Linked DNA regions of Prochlorococcus marinus XMU1406. The protein of the gene in region 2 interacts with the protein of the main gene of each other region in a pairwise test. Links are inferred from orthologs where the notes say so. Each region holds a gene or a part of one and is shown on either strand. Other genes may lie near its edges. The genes, in order: rlmB and tsaE.

The links.
Region 1: the proteins of tsaE (region 2) and rlmB interact in binary tests that used the Escherichia coli proteins (3 or more experiments, as listed by UniProt). The link is inferred for Prochlorococcus marinus XMU1406 from one-to-one orthologs.

Annotation. Positions count from the first base shown.
Region 1 is NZ_JAAORG010000001.1:755,360-763,737, reverse strand. What follows is about bases 2,475-5,243. They hold rlmB (23S rRNA (guanosine(2251)-2'-O)-methyltransferase RlmB), read right to left. Parts: upstream 4,476-5,243; coding sequence 3,474-4,475; downstream 2,475-3,473. Other genes in these bases: HA149_RS04395 (STAS domain-containing protein), read right to left, coding at 4,875-5,237; HA149_RS04400 (Mini-ribonuclease 3), read right to left, coding at 4,492-4,878; HA149_RS04410 (DUF1816 domain-containing protein), read right to left, coding at 3,109-3,324; gatA (Asp-tRNA(Asn)/Glu-tRNA(Gln) amidotransferase subunit GatA), read right to left, coding at 2,475-3,090. In the rest of the region: HA149_RS04420 (DNA polymerase III subunit alpha), read right to left, coding at 1-1,557; more of gatA, read right to left, coding at 1,642-2,474; carA (glutamine-hydrolyzing carbamoyl-phosphate synthase small subunit), read right to left, coding at 5,302-6,441; trpD (anthranilate phosphoribosyltransferase), read right to left, coding at 6,456-7,490; HA149_RS04380 (DUF3288 family protein), read right to left, coding at 7,523-7,819; HA149_RS04375 (ABC transporter ATP-binding protein), read left to right, coding at 7,900-8,378. UniProt on the Escherichia coli protein: Specifically methylates the ribose of guanosine 2251 in 23S rRNA.
Region 2 is NZ_JAAORG010000003.1:469,559-478,099, forward strand. The notes cover bases 3,068-5,999. They hold tsaE (tRNA (adenosine(37)-N6)-threonylcarbamoyltransferase complex ATPase subunit type 1 TsaE), read left to right. Parts: upstream 3,068-4,280; coding sequence 4,281-4,718; downstream 4,719-5,999. Other genes in these bases: ahcY (adenosylhomocysteinase), read right to left, coding at 3,068-4,229; HA149_RS09030 (carbohydrate kinase family protein), read right to left, coding at 4,676-5,674; HA149_RS09035 (alpha/beta fold hydrolase), read left to right, coding at 5,764-5,999. Outside these bases: rod shape-determining protein MreC, read right to left, coding at 1-592; HA149_RS09005 (rod shape-determining protein), read right to left, coding at 597-1,649; HA149_RS09010 (single-stranded DNA-binding protein), read left to right, coding at 1,781-2,152; HA149_RS09015 (DedA family protein), read right to left, coding at 2,149-2,808; more of ahcY, read right to left, coding at 2,811-3,067; more of HA149_RS09035, read left to right, coding at 6,000-6,678; HA149_RS09040 (RpoD/SigA family RNA polymerase sigma factor), read right to left, coding at 6,663-7,664; mgtE (magnesium transporter), read right to left, coding at 7,765-8,541. UniProt on the Escherichia coli protein: Required for the formation of a threonylcarbamoyl group on adenosine at position 37 (t(6)A37) in tRNAs that read codons beginning with adenine.

The DNA.
Region 1 (8,378 bases), on a different replicon or contig from region 2:
TTTATTAGTTCCTTCAATTCTCAAAGCTAAATCAACCCATTTTTTCACTCTATTATCATTAATATATTTGTCTCTAAACTCTTGGCTGGGAGAATTCTTATCAATCATTTCATTTAGTTTATAAGGTTTGCCTCTTACAACCGGTATTAACTTAGCCAATTTATCAGCCTCTCCATATGGGATATCTAAAACCCTTGCAACATCTTTTAAAACAGCCTTAGAAGTCATTTTATTGAAAGTAATTATTTGCGCAACTTTATCCTCTCCATAACGATTAGTAACATAATCAATAACTTCATTTCTCCTATCAATACAAAAGTCAGTATCAATATCTGGCATAGACTTTCTTGCTGGATTTAAAAATCTCTCAAACAACAATCCATGTTCAACAGGATCAATATTTGTGATTTGAAGAGCATAAGCTACCAGTGATCCTGCCGCAGAACCTCTACCTGGTCCTACTGGGATAGAGTTATCTCTAGCAAATTTGATGTAGTCCCAAACAACCAAAAAATAATCTGGAAATCCCATATCTTTTATAATTTTTAATTCGGAAGTTAGTCTTTTTTTATATTTCTCATCAACTTCTGTAAGATCATTTTTTTTAAGTCTTTTCAAAAGACCTTCGTTAGATAATTGTGTAAGGAAAGAAAATGAATCTGTATCTTCATTAAGAGGGAATTTTGGCATTCTATAATTACCAAACAAATCAAATACTTCAACTTTTTGAGAAATTTCTAATGTATTGTTAACTGCCTCAATAATTGATTCATCTTCAATATGATCTTTAAAAAGTTCAAGCATTTCTTTTTCACTTTTAATATATTCTGTACCGGTATATCTCAATCTTTTTTCATCACTTATTAGTTTTCCTGTTAAAACACAAAGCAAAGCATCATGTGCTTCAACATCCATATTTGATAAGTAATGCGCATCGTTGGTAGCAATGACTTTTATTTGATGCTTCTTCCCAATTTTTATCAATTCAACGTTAACAATTCTATCCTCCATAGAGCCGTGATCTTGTATTTCTAGATAAAAATCATCTCCAAATAATTTTTTATACCAAAGAGCTATATCCTCTGCTACTTCTAATCTACCTTTTAAAATAGCCTGAGGTATCTCTCCGCCAAGACAAGCTGTAGAAACTATAAGACCATCACTATATTTACTTAAAAGAGATTTATCAATACATGGTCTAGAAAAAATACCTCGACCTCTCATCCCATTTAGGTGACTAATTGTTGTTAACTTAACTAAATTCCTATATCCAGTATAATTTTTTGCTAAAACAACCAAATGATATCTTTTTTCTTTTTTAGGTTGAGGATCATCAATTGAACCATTAATAACGTACATTTCATTACCAATAATTGGTTTAATCCCTTTCTCTTTACACTTCTTGACCAAATCAAGAACACCATACATAACTCCATGATCAGTAAGAGCTATAGATTCCATTCCAAGATCAGAAGCTCTATCTACAATTTTTGAAATTTGACTGGCTCCATCAAGTAAGCTGTAGTCACTATGATTATGAAGCGGAACGAAACCCATATTCAAATAATTTATATTTATAAGATAGAGAAAATTTCTAAAAGATCTATAGTTTGTGATTACAAATTAATTATTAATACAAATTTAGAATAGAGGTCTTTTCTTAATTACCTGAGCATCAATTTCGAAAATATTTGCGACATTCAATATTCTATCCTCTTCTAATACATTACCTATTAGTTGCAATCCTATAGGTAATCCTTTTTTATCAAAACCACAAGGGATACTGATTGCTGGGAGGCCTGCTAAGTTAACAGGAACAGTTAATAGATCAGACAAATACATTGAAAGTGGATCATTGACAAAATCACCCTTCAAAAAAGCAGTAGTTGGGCAAGTTGGAGTCAACAAAACATCAACTTGCTTAAAAGCATTATCAAAATCTTTTCTTATAAGTGTCCTAACTTTTTGTGCCTTCTTGTAATAGGCATCGCTGTATCCAGCTGACAAAGCATAAGTTCCTATCAAAATTCTTCTTTGTACTTCATCTCCAAAACCTTCAGCTCTACTTTTTGAAGTCATATCTATGAGATTTGAACCATCATTAGATCTATAACCATATTTAACTCCATCATATCTAGCTAAATTTGCAGAAGCTTCAGATGGTGCAATAACATAATATGTAGCAATTCCATCATTAAATCTAGGACATTCAACTTCGATAATTTCAGCTCCTAAAGTTTTGAATCTATCTACTCCAGAGAGAACAGATTCCTTAACTTCTGGATTAAGACCTGGGTGCTCAAAACATTCTCTAATGATTCCTATTTTTAAACCCTTTATAGATTTATTTAAATCAGCCAAGTAATTTGGCACTGGCTTATCAAGACATGTTGAATCAAAGGGATCTTTACCAGATATTAAATAAAGAATTTCGGCCGCATCTGAGACAGTATTTGTAATTGGACCAATTTGATCAAGAGAGCTAGCAAAGGCTACCAGTCCCCATCTACTAACTCTGCCATAAGTGGGTTTAAGACCTACGACACCACAAAAAGAAGCTGGTTGCCTTATTGATCCTCCTGTATCAGAGCCTATAGCCGCCGCACAAAATCCAGCGGCAACTGAAGCAGCACTACCGCCTGAACTACCTCCAGGAACTCTATTAATATCCCAAGGATTTGAGGTGACTCCAAATACAGAGGTTTCTGTTGAACTACCCATTGCAAATTCATCTAAATTTGTTTTTCCTAAACAAATTCCCCCTGAAGACCATAATTTACTTGAAGCTGTGGATTCATAAGGTGCAACAAAGCTTTTGAGCATTTGACTTGCACAAGTTGTTGCAACTCCTTTAGTGCAAATATTATCCTTTATTGCTATTGGCATCCCAGCAAGAGGAGGAAGTTTTTCTTTATTTTGAATTAATTTATCGATGTTTTCTGCTTGCGCGATAGCATTATCTTTTGTAGTACAAATATATGAGTTAATTTCAGGATCTTTATGATCGATTTTGTTAAAAATATCATTAACTAATTCCTTAACAGAAGCATTATTTCTAATAATTTCTTTTCTTAAAGAATTAAAATTCATTACTTAAAATTAAAGCTATCAAACAGTTAGTGGTTCTTCTTTTTTGCAACGAACCAAACTATGTTTAATATTTTTAGACCCTTCATCAGATAGATCTTTAATAAAAGATGTAATATTTTCTTTTAAACTACGTTTAGTAATAAATGGGCCGAACCAGTAAGTTCCACGAGGTTGATCTGTCTCAATTTTAGCCCACCAAGCTAATCCGAGTTTGTTGCCAAATTTTCTTATCAAATTTTATTGGTCATTTAGACCATACAATTCTTGTTAAATTCTATACAATTTTGTAGTGAAAATTCAATAAATTTTTATTAATCATATAAATATATTGAAATAACAACATTTTAGAGGGCTTAAATAACAATGATTATTAACAATTATAATTATTTACTTGTCAAGTGAAATAGTGAAATTGCTGCCGCCACAGAGGCATTTAAGCTAGAAGTCTTACCTTTAAGAGGAATGTTTAAAAGAAAATCGCATTTTTTTTGAGTAAGCAAAGAAATGCCTTTATCTTCAGAGCCAACAATAACTACCAAGGGTGCTTTTTCTTGAAAATTGGAAATAGATAATTGACCATCGCCAGATAAGCCAACAACAAGAAAACCATATTTCTTAAGCTCCTCAAGAGCTCTATTTAAGTTAACAACTCTACTTACTTGCAAGTGTTCTAAAGCTCCTGCAGCTACCTTAGCGACTGTTCCCGTTAATCCAGCAGATCTTCTCTGGGGAATGATGATTCCCTTGCAGTCAAATGCTTCAGCAGATCTTATAATCGCACCAACATTATGTGGATCAGTTATACCGTCTAATGCAAGTATTATGGGATTTGCACAGTTGTGTTTAGAAAAATCGATTAATTGCTCTAGGGATATTGTTTTAGCGCATGCTAACTGCAATGCGACACCTTGATGTGAAGCACCATTAGTCATTTGCGAAAGCCTATTCCAAGAAACTTCTTCAATTAGGACTCCTTTCGATTTAAGGTCCTTCAGCAAAATATAAAACTTGTCTGATGAAAAGATTTCCGAAGTACACCAAATCCTATTAATCGCTCTTTCACTATTAAGAGCCTCATAAACTGAATGTTTACCCCATATCCAATCATCAAAATTTCTCTTACTAGTAAACTCTTGATGATTGTCAGAATTTTTTTTAGAAAATTCTGTATTAGATTTAAATATTGGCTTTGTCCTTTTTAAAGAGGAAAAAGTATTGTTAGTTTTATTTAAATTTTCAACATTATTGTTATTAGCAGAATTTTTCGAAAATCTTTCATTTTTTTCCGAACGATTTGTTTTTTTTGAAGAATAACCAAGAACTGAATTTTTTTTGTAATCTTTATTATTTTTTCCGGGAAATTTTTTTTTAGAGGAGTTTTTCATAGATTCAATTAATTTTTTATTCTAAATATTCAAATAGTTTTGATAATCTTTGAGGATCTTTTAAAAATAACCAACCAATGAGAGTTTCAAAACCAGTTGCTCTGGAGTAAATAGTAGGGTCTGCAGACTTTGGATATCTCTTTGTTTTATTTCTAGCACGCCTAATTAGATCTATTTCATTTGAATTTAATAAATGCTCAATTTGACTAAGTGATTTTGATTGAGATTTTGCTTTTACTTCGTTTACTACAGATAAATGTAGATCTTTAGATTTTAAAGGGAAATGAACATGTCTAAGTCTCTGGTGAAGCTCCCATACCGAATCTCCAAGCCAAGCAAGTTGAATAACACCTATATCCTCGGGAGATCCATATGGAACCAAATTTTGAATCCAATAATTCAATTTTTTAAATAATTTAATGCATCTTCAAGGTTTGACTTCAAGTTAAGGAAATCCCCTAATCGAACAAGTTTAATTGTTTGGGCCACTCTCGAATTACCAACGACAGAGAAGCCAAGTTTCGACTTTTTGCATTCTTTAGCTGTCTGAACAAGAGCTCCAAGACCCGAGGAATCTAAAAAATCTATTTTTGTAAGGTCTATAACGAATGGATGCTCATTTTTTAAGTTATTAGTAACAAAAGTCTTAAATTGTTTTTCTGAGAAAGCATCAAGTTGGCCTTTAAAAGTAAAAACAATAATATTTGTTTTAAACTCAAGGTTTCCTCTTAAAGAAACGGTTAACTTCTGAAAATCTTCTATGATTTAATACCTCCAAAAAATTTATGTATCAAATGTAATTATCAAATCAAAAGAAAACAATATGTCAACATCTTTCTAACATTAGAGAAACAAATTTTTTAAATAAATAATCCGAATCATGTGGCCCAGGTCCTGCTTCAGGATGATATTGCACACTAAATATTGGTTTATTATTAACTTCTAGGCCAGCCACAGTATTATCATTAAGGTTGTAATGGGTTATTCTAACTAAGTCTTTTGAGATTGAATTAGGATCAATAGCAAAACCATGATTCTGACTAGTTATCTCAATTTTATTATTTTCACCACAAGGGTGATTTAAACCACGATGTCCAAAAGGGAGTTTATAAGTTGAACCTCCTAATGCTAATCCAAATATTTGGTGGCCAAGGCAAATTCCAAACATAGGAATCTCACCATATTCAATAAGCGATCTTGCTAAGTCTATACCTTCAGAAACAGCAGCAGGATCGCCAGGACCATTTGAGAAAAAAATACCATCTGGCTTGTGAGAGAGAACATCTTTTAGAGAAGATCGAGATGGCAAAACCAAAACTTCACAACCATGGGATACAAGTCTATTTAGAATTGAATTTTTAATTCCAAAATCAATAGCTACTATTTTTAATTTTTTAGAGGATTCAGCATATCTTTTTCTTACATCAAAATTTGTTTGTGTATGATCTTGCCATAAATAATATTGCTTTGTTGAAACTACTTTTGATAAATTTAACCCCTCCATTTTTGGTGTATCATGAATTATCTTTAAACAACTTTCTACAGATTTATCTTTAGAGGTAATAACTCCATTCATAGAGCCACTAGATCTTAAAATTTTAACGAGCGCCCTTGTATCAATTCCATGAAGACCTATGATGTTTTTTTCTACTAACCATTGATTAAAATTCTTTTTTGATCTCCAATTGCCATTATTAGATGAAAAATTTCTGACAATTATACCTTTAACATGAATATTAGATTCTGAATCTTCAAAATTAATACCAGTATTTCCAATCTCAGGATAAGTGAATGTTAATATCTGTCCGTAATAACTTGGATCAGTAATAACTTCTTGATATCCAGTCATGCCCGTATTAAAGACTATTTCACCAATAGCCGTACCTGAAGCACCAAAATAAAATCCAGGGAATACAATTCCATTGCTTAAAACTAATTTTGCATTTTTCTTAAATGGATTAATCATCAATTTAAAATTAATTAATTCGCGGACAAATAATTTTTTAATAGTAAAAACTTTTTCCAAGGATCTCCTTGATTAATCGAAAATAAAGCCTTATGAAATCCTTCTATTAAATCATCCTCAATTCCTGCTACCCAAAGCACTAAGGCAGCGTTCAAAGCAACAACATCGATATGAGATTTTTGTCCAGAACCATTTAGAACAGACTTTAATATTTCCTCGTTAGATTCAAGATCAGAAACCGCAAGCTTTTCGTTAGCAATATTTTCATGGTTAAAATCTGAAATATTTATTTCTGAAAAACGTAATTCACCATTTTCAACAAATACTAATTTATTTTCTCCTTGAAGCGAAGCTTCATCAAGGCCACCAGAACCATGAACGACTATTGCTCTATTCATACCCATTTTTAAAAGAGCGCTGCCCATAGGTTTTAAAAGATCCTCAGAAGCAACACCTAAAACTTGCGCATTGGGTCTTAAAGGATTTACTAATGGTCCAAGTAGATTAAATACTGTCCTTATTCCAAGGGTCTTTCTTAATGGGGCAAGTTTTATTAAAGATTTATGCCAAACAGGTGCAAACAAAAAAGTTATTCCAATTTCACTTACAGCTGTGATTACTTTTTCTAATGAACAATTTAAATTCAACCCAAGATTCATCAAAACATCAGCAGAGCCAACTTTACCACTAGCACTTTTATTTCCGTGTTTTGCAATTTTTACCCCACAAGATGCCGCTACAAATGCTACTGCTGTTGAAATATTAAATGTATTAGCTCCATCTCCTCCTGTTCCACAAGTATCTACCAGATACAAATTTGGTCTTTCTACTGGCAATTCGCAAACATTTAAAAGTTCCTCAGCCATAGAACTTAGTTCGACACCTGTAGAGCTCTTAGCTCTCAAAGCACTCAAAAAAGCTCCTGTTTCAACATCTGAAATTTCATCATTAAGCCATCTTTGCATTAAAGATCTAGAAGTTAAATCGTCAAGGTTCCTACCCTCTAACAAATTATTTAGAATTTCAGCGTTTGAGAGATTAGAAAACATTTATTTATTGAAAAAAATTAACCAGATAAAATTCAATTTGAGGTATCAAAACCTGAGCCAACTAAATCTTTAGTTGTATTAGAAGGCCTGAAGCTTTTTGACCAAATATTTTTTGTTTTTGAAAAAAGTTCATTTTTAGTTATTTTCCAAAAATTTAAAATTTTTTCAATATCGTTTTTAATTTCAATTTCTCCAGGGAAATTGGTATAACGATTTATCAATCTAGCTAGGTTTATATAGTCAAGATCTTCTGGCATTTTTTTAGTGATAAGGGAATCTATAATGTTTTTGTCGGTTTCATGTAATGGATGAGTTTGTTCGTTACCCATAGATAAATACTGAATCATTTATAAAATTAGCTCACATATTCCAAAATGAAACATTATCTTAATCATATCGGCAAAATAAAATGAAAAATTTGAAGATAAAAATTATATTTAAATACCTAAGACCATACAAAAAAGAATTTTTATATGGAGCTTTGGCTCTCTTGGTAGTAAATATATTAAGTGTTGTAATACCATTGGAAGTAAAAAAGATTATTGACCAATTACAAAATGGATTCTCATCTGATTTTGTTATTTCTAAATCATTGTGGTTAATATTTTTAGCAACTTGTATGGGTTTAATAAGACTATTTTCTAGACAGATTGTTTTCGGTATTGGTAGAAAAGTAGAGGTAAATCTTCGTCAAAAACTTTTTGACCATCTACTTAGCCAAGATCCAGAATGGATCCAAAAAAAAGGTAGTGGAGACATTATTAGTAGAGCAACAAGCGATGTTGAAAACATAAGAAGACTTTTAGGTTTTACTGTTTTAAGCTTGTGCAACATTGTCTTAGCTTATTCATTCACTATTCCTGCAATGTTTTCGATTAATAAAACATT
Region 2 (8,541 bases):
ATACAACATCTCCGACCTCAATATCAGCATCTTTTGAATAAAGTATTAGGCTAGGATAATCATCTCCTAAACCTACCAATAATCCATTCATTTGAATTCTATCCACCCAAACGCCTAACTTACTTTCTGGAGAAGTTATTAAAGTTACCGACGAAGTGAATAGAGAGGTCTCTTTTACTCTTCCTAATAATCCACCCGGACCAATCACAATATTTCCAATATCTACTCCATCCTTTGAACCTTTGTTCAAAATTATTTGTCTCCACCAACTACCTGTTTTTCTCGAAATAACTGCAGCTGAAATATGATATTCACTAGATGATCCTTGAAGAGATAAGATTTGCCGCAATCTTATATTATCTTTTTTAAGAAGATTTAACTTTATTAAATATTCTTGGTCTATACTCTCAAGAACAATATCTTTTTGATATTGACCAGGCCAAAAAGGCTTTGAAACAAAATAATAAAAATCTTTATAAAAAGATCCTTTTGATATCCTTACAAAAACCAAAAATAAAAAAATTACAAACAATAGCCAATTTCTCTTTTTATGCCACCAACGACTAGTAGAAATTCGTCGGATACCAAACATAACATTAATCTCTTATGGCATTCCTTATAAATTCTGGAGTGTCAACAACTCTTTTCAGTTTTTTAAAATCATCTAAAACCTCTCCACAACCATTTACTACGCAAAGCAGTGGGTTTTCTGCTATGTGAGTAAAAATTCCTGTTTCATCGCTCAATAAATCATTAATGCCTCTCACTAAAGCTCCACCTCCTGCAAGCATAATCCCCCTATCAACTATGTCTGCAGCAAGTTCCGGGGGGGTTCGCTCTAAAGTTCTTTTTACAGCTTCCACTATTTTGCTAAGTGTTTCAGCCATGGCTTCTCTAATTTCTCCTGATGTCAAAGTGACTGACCTAGGTAGACCAGATAAAAGATGTAGACCTCTAACCTCTAAAGTAGTTTTATCAAAATCGTCATCTGGAAATGCAGATCCAATTTTAATTTTGATATCTTCTGCAGTTCTCTCTCCAACAACTAAGTTGTGAACTTTTTTAAGATATAGTGCAATTGATTCATTTATTTCATCACCAGCAATTCGAACCGACTCACTCAATACAGTTCCACCTAAACTTAATACTGCAACTTCAGTAGTACCTCCACCAATATCGACAATCATAGTTCCAATTGGCTCTGTTACTGGCAATGATGCTCCTATTGCTGCTGCAACGGGTTCATCAATTAAATGAACTTCTCTAGCTCCGGCTAATCCAGCTTCTCTTACTGCTCTTCGCTCAACACTAGTAACTCCACTTGGAATACCAATCACTATTCTTGGGGCTACTATCCCCTTGCCTTCGTTACATTTTTGGATAAATGTTTTTATCATTTGTTCTGCAGCATCAAAATCTGCGATAACACCATCCCTTAGTGGTCTTACTGCTCTTATATTGCCAGGGGTCCTTCCAAGCATTAACTTTGCTTCTTGACCAACAGCTAATGGTATACCTTCTTCTAAATCCATAGCTACCACAGAAGGCTCTTGTAAAACAACGCCCTTTCCTGATACGTGTATAAGAGTATTGGCCGTTCCCAAATCTATGCCAATATCTCTAGAAAATTTAAATCTGTTAAAAATCACAATAAGAATTCCTTTTATAAATAATATATCTATTTTTTAGTAAGCTCTCATAATTCTGTCGTTTAGTTATGAATAGCACGCAAAACTTTGAGCAGAACCTGGAAATATGAGTAGTATAAAAAAAAAAAATTATGGAAATTAACACTATTAACCTTGTAGGCAGAGCAGGGCGAGAACCAGATGTCAGATATTTTGAATCTGGCAGTATCGTAGCAAATTTCACTCTTGCAGTTAACAGAAGAAGCAGAGATGAAGAGCCCGACTGGTTTAATTTAGAAATATGGGGTAAGCAAGCACAAATAGCCGCAGATTACGTTAAAAAAGGATCTTTAATTGGAATTACAGGAAGCTTTAAAATTGATAGTTGGAAAGATAAAAATACTGGGGAAGATAGATATAAGCCAGTTGTTAGGGTAGATAGATTAAACTTACTAGGCTCCCGAAAAGAGTCCGATAATAACCAATATTCTAATAGTAGTAATTCAAGTGAAATCCCTTTTTAAGCTCTCTTTTTTTTAAAAAATCTAATAAATATTCTTATAAAAAAATATAAGAAAATTAAAATTAAAATTGGCTTTAAAACATATTTGATTTGATCTAAGTAAGTTTCAATGATTGTATAATTTTCACCAAATAAATAACCTGCATAAGTTAGAAGTGCTACCCATATCAAGCTCCCACATGTAGTCCAAATCAAAAATTTTCTTAATGGCATAAGTTCTATACCAGCGGGAACTGAGATTAAAGTTCTTATACCTGGTACTAATCGACCCCAAAAAACTAAAGAAACCCCGTATTTATCAAACCACCTTTTACTTTTACTTAAATCATTAGAAGATATACCCAGATATTTTCCTTTTTTATTTAGAAAAGTTGAAAGTCTTTTTTCATTTACTAATCTACCTAAATAATACCAAGGCAATGACCCTAAAATAGTTCCAATTAATCCGGAAAAAACTAAAATATAGAAATTTAATTTTTGTTGATAAACGAAAAACCCTCCCAAGGGCATTATTATTTCCGAAGGAATTGGAGGTATTATGTTTTCTAAAAACATAGCCAAACAAATAGTAAGGTATGCAATTGTTGAATTCTTTTCAACAGCCAAACTAATATAGTCGGGTATTGAAGTAAGAAAATTTACAAAAATTAAACTCAAACTTAATATCTATAAAGCTCTGGTTTATAAGGTCCTTCAACAGAAACATTAATATAATCAGCTTGTTCCTTAGTTAATTTTGTTAATTTTGCGCCAATTTTATCAAGATGTAATCTAGCTACCATTTCGTCTAAATGTTTTGGTAAAACATAAACCTCATTTGTATATTTTTCTGACTTATTGAAAAGTTCAATTTGAGCTAATACTTGATTAGTAAAAGAATTACTCATAACAAAACTTGGATGTCCAGTAGCACATCCTAAGTTAACTAATCTACCTTCAGCTAAAAGAATTATTTTATTGCCACTCGGTAAAGTTATGTGATCAACCTGCGGCTTAATATTTTCCCATGGATAATCTTTCAATGAAGCCACATCAATTTCATTATCAAAATGGCCGATATTACATACTATGGCCTCATCTTTCATCTTGACAAGATTTTCGTTTGTTATTACCTGATAGTTCCCAGTTGCAGTAACAAATATATCTATATCTTCCACGACATCGTCTAGTGTAACTACGCTAAAACCTTCCATTGCTGCTTGAAGAGCACAAATTGGATCCACTTCAGCAACTTTTACAATTGCACCAAGTCCTCTTAAAGACTGGGCTGATCCTTTACCTACATCTCCAAAACCCATTACTAAAGCAACCTTCCCAGCAATCATCACATCAGTGGCACGCTTTATGCTGTCAACTAGAGATTCTCGACAGCCATATAAATTATCAAATTTGCTCTTAGTTACTGAATCATTAACGTTGATAGCAGGAAATGGTAAAGCATTTTGCTTTTGAAGTTGATAAAGTCTTGCAACTCCCGTTGTAGTTTCTTCAGTAACACCAATGATATTACTCTTAATTCTAGAATAAAAGTCACTATCATTTTTCAACTTGGACTTAATAGAATTGAATAAAGCAATTTCTTCTTCATTACCGGGATTATCTAAAACAGATAAATCTTTTTCTGCTTTACTACCAAGTATTAATAAGCCAGTTGCATCTCCCCCATCATCAAGAATCATGTTTGGAGAGTCTGAACCCCAATCAAGGATATAGTGGGTATACTGCCAGTATTCAACAAGAGTCTCACCTTTTTTTGCATATACAGAAATTCCTTGATCTGCTATGGCAGCAGCCGCATGATCTTGAGTTGAAAAAATATTACATGAAGCCCATTTTACTTCTGCACCAAGATCAACAAGAGTTTCTATTAATACTGCTGTCTGAATAGTCATATGAAGACTCCCAGCTATTTTCGCACCTTTGAGTGGCTTCTCAGATTGATATTTATCTCTAAGTGCCATTAATCCTGGCATTTCCGTTTCGGCAATCTTAATTTCTTTACGGCCAAAATCTGATAAGGAGATATCAGCAATAACGTAGTTTGGTGTAGAGGTTTTAACTGAATTGGCTATAACCATATCTAATAAATTGTTTTTCTATTAAACTATAGATGATTTTTGTACAATTTTGTGTTTGTTGAGAATTTAAAAGAAACTATAAATTTAGGAAAAAAACTCTCACACAAATTAAATCCCCAATCAATTGTTTTATTACAGGGTCCTATTGGGGCTGGGAAAACTTCATTTGTGCAAGGGATTGCTCAAGGCTTATCAATCTCTGAGGACATTACAAGCCCTACATTTGCTTTATCGCATCACTATAACTCTGGAAAAATCCCACTAATTCACCTTGATTTATACAGGTTAGAAAATGTTTCTTCAGCAAAAGAAGTTTTTTTTTCAGAAGAAGAAGAGGCAATACAAAGACGAGCTATTTTAGTTGTTGAATGGCCAGAATTGGTAGAACCAGTTATTAATAATTTTTGGAAAATAGAAATTAGTTACGCAAAAAATTATGGAAGACACTACGAAATAAGAGATCCCAAAAATTTATTAACCTTCTCATAATATGGCTGTTGCTCGATGGCGCCTTCACCAAGACAAGTTAATAATCCACAAACACCTGCGAACTTAATAAAATCTTCTATCTCTAGTTGCTTTGAAGGATAGCCAAAAGAAATTAATTTTGAAATTAAGCCTGCTAAAAAAGCATCGCCTGCACCAGTTGTATCAACAATTTTTTGTGAAGCAGGAATTTCGGTAATTCCCTGTAATCCATTGATATACCATACAACGGGATTTTTTCCATCAGTTATTACTACATCTGGTCTGTTAGACAATTGTTGAGATATTAACAAGGGATTTTCATCCTCAAAAAACAAAGTTGCTTCTTCCTTAGCAAGTTTTAAAACATTTGCATGATTTAAAAATTTCTTTATTAAATTAACTCTCGCGGCTTTACTAATTTCTGATGAAAAACTTGAATGATCCCAAAAGACCTCTCTCCAATTCAAATCAATGACTATTTTGACTTCAAATTTTTTAGCCTGTTCAAGAAGAAAAAAAATAGTCTCTGCCGATATTGGAGATGATAATAAAATCGTTCCCGTAACCAAATATTTTGTTTCTAGAAAAGATTTCTCCAAATTTAAAATTTCTTTTTCAATTAATTTCTTACTAAGAACTTCGTCTGCAAAGCATGCATGTGAACTTTCCTCAAAGCCTGAAAAAAAACGATCTCCAAATTGATCTCTATCTACATTAACCACGCGAGTAGATGAATCATTATCTAATTGCAAGAAATCTAAATTAACGTCCAATTTATTAAATTGCTTAATAAATTTTTTTCCATAATCATCACTACCCAAACATCCTATGAATGTTGAATCAATTTTTAATTTTCTTAATGCACAAGCAACATTAGCCGGCGCACCACCCAAAAAATCTGTAAATCCCTGATTTGACTTATTTCTTATTCTGTCTATTAAAGCCTCTCCAATACATATGACCTTTTTCTTTTTCATAAAATGAACGCTTTTTCTTAACTAAGAATAATTTATTAAAAACGAATAATTTTTTTTTGAATTAAAGTTTAATTAAAAGAATTTTCATAGTGTCTTTAAATAAATCTGAAATTTGGGAGTGGAAAAATTGGGAAATTTCTTGGTCTTTATCAAGAGAATCTACTTCTGAAAAAAATATTAAAATTTTATTAGTTCATGGGTTTGGGGCATCAAAAAACCATTGGAGATATAATCAAGATTTTCTTGGTAAACTTTCTAACTGCTACGCAATTGACTTATTAGGATTTGGGAAAAGCAGTCAGCCTAGTGCTTTATTAAATTATGAACCTTATAAAGAAAACTCAATTAAATATTCTTTTGACTTATGGGGTAATCAAATATCAACGTTTTGTGCAGAGGTAATAAAATCTCCTGTTTACTTGGTAGGAAATTCAATTGGTGGTGTTATTGCATTGAAAGCTGCTGAAATCCTCAAAGATAGTTGCAAAGGTGTCATTTTGATTGATTGTGCACAAAGAACTATGGATGATAAACGTTTACAAAAAAGTGATATCTTAATGAATCTACTTAGACCCATCCTTAAAACAATAGTCAGACAAAGAGTAATTAGTAATACACTTTTTACAAGAGCTGCTAATCCAAAAGTTATAAAGAAAATACTTGAACAAGCCTACCCTTCAGGAAAGAATATCGATAAAGAATTGATTGAAATACTTTATCAACCCTCACAAAGGGAAAACTCTAAAGAAGCATTTCGTGGTTTTATTAACTTATTTGATGACTATCTTGCTACTGACCTTTTTGATAAAGTTGATGCCCCCATTCAATTAATTTGGGGAGAAAAAGATCCTTGGGAATCTTTAAATGAAGCAAAAGAGTGGAAGAAAGAATTCAAAAATATTAAGAGATTAGATATTATTAATGGGGCTGGTCATTGTCCTCATGATGAAGAACCTGAAAAAACAAATAAATTAATAAATGAATTTATTCAAGAAACAAAATAAGCTTCGACATTATCACTAAGTCTTCTCAAGCCTCTTAATCCATCTCTTTCTAGGTTTCTTACTCGATCTCTGCTTATCCCTAGTACCCTTCCTATCCCTGTAAGAGACATTGGCTCATCGCCATCCATTCCGTATCTCATCCTTAAAACTCTACATTGCAGATCAGGTAATTGATGTAAAAGAGAATGCAAATCACCTCTCATACAATCCATCTCTATTTGTTCGTCTGGCAAATCCTCGCCCCCTGCCAGTAAATCTAACAAAACAGTGTCTTCACCATCACCAACTTTAGTTTCAAGACTGACTGGCTGCCCAGCTTTACACATTAAATCTTTAACGTCATCTTCGGGAAGCTCTACGTATTTCGCAAGCTCGCTTACAGTTGGAGTTCTAGACATTTCTTGACTGAGCTCTCTTTGACCTTTTTTTAACTTATTCAACATTTCAGTTATATGAATTGGCAGCCTTATTGCCCGACTTTTTTCAGCTATTGCTCTTGTAATACCTTGCCTAATCCACCAATATGCATATGTTGAAAACTTGTATCCTCTGGCCGGATCAAATTTTTCAACTCCCCTCACTAGTCCTATAGTTCCCTCCTGAATTAAGTCCAAAAGTTCCATATTTCTTTTTGTATATTTTTTTGCAACACTTACAACCAATCTTAAGTTAGCTGCAACCATCCTTTCTTTAGCTCTCTGTCCAGCTCTCAATCTTTTTTTTATTATTGACGTAGATAAGTCTAATTTATTTGATAAATCATCAATACTAGGCTTATCTCCTGTAAATTCAATAATTTCCAATTCTGCTCTTTCAACTTCCATGTACTCTTGAACTTGTCGACCTAGAGTAATTTCTTGCTCATGCGAGAGTAAAGGAACTCTTCCAATATCCCTTAAGTATGATCGAACAAGATCTACATCATTACTAGCTTTTATAGTTGCGATTGATGCTAATTTATTTTCACTTATTGTTTCAGAAGACATGAAGATTAAATGTTGTTTTGTAAACAATACCATTAAGAAATGTAAAGTTAAACAAAAAAATCCACATTTTTACAAAAATGAGAATAAATACCTAGTCAATTCAGACTAATGAAGAGCTTAATAGCCATTTTGCCGTACTGAGATAAATAAATACACCAGCAATATCAGTGACAGTTGTAATAAAAGGAGAAGACATTAAAGCTGGATCCAATTTCATTCTGTCAAACAACAAAGGGAGGATCGCTCCTGTTGTAGCAGCTAAAGTTGTTATAGATATTAAACTTATCCCCACCGCAGAGGCGATCAAAGGTCCTTCTCCTTGCCACCAAGCGAAGGGAAATACTACAAGCATCATTAAAACTCCTAAAAGAGCGCCTGTTATTGCCTCCTTAAATACTGCCTTAATTGCACCAAGAGACTTCAATTTTTGAGTACTTAAACCTCTAATGACAACCGTTGAACTTTGAGCTCCAACATTTCCCCCAGTGCCTATAAGAAGTGGAATAAATGCAGCTAATAAAACTATTTCCTTTAATATTTGGTCATTCATAGCTATAACTTTTGTCGTTAAACCATTTGCAAAAACCAAAATTAATAACCATAAAATTCTTCTTCGAGCAATCGTAAACAAACTACTTTGGAAATAATCATCTTCATCTCCAGGTTGTACTGCCCCTGCTGCATAAATATCTCTTGTAGCTTCTTGTTCTATAACATCAATTAAATCATCGACAGTTACTATCCCAACAAGTCTTTTTTCTCTATCAACAACCGGGAGTGCTAAAAAATCATATCTTTGTATTGCTCGAGCAACCTCTTCTTGATTCGTATTGGTAGAAATATTAACTACATCTCTTGTCATAACGTCTCCAATTGG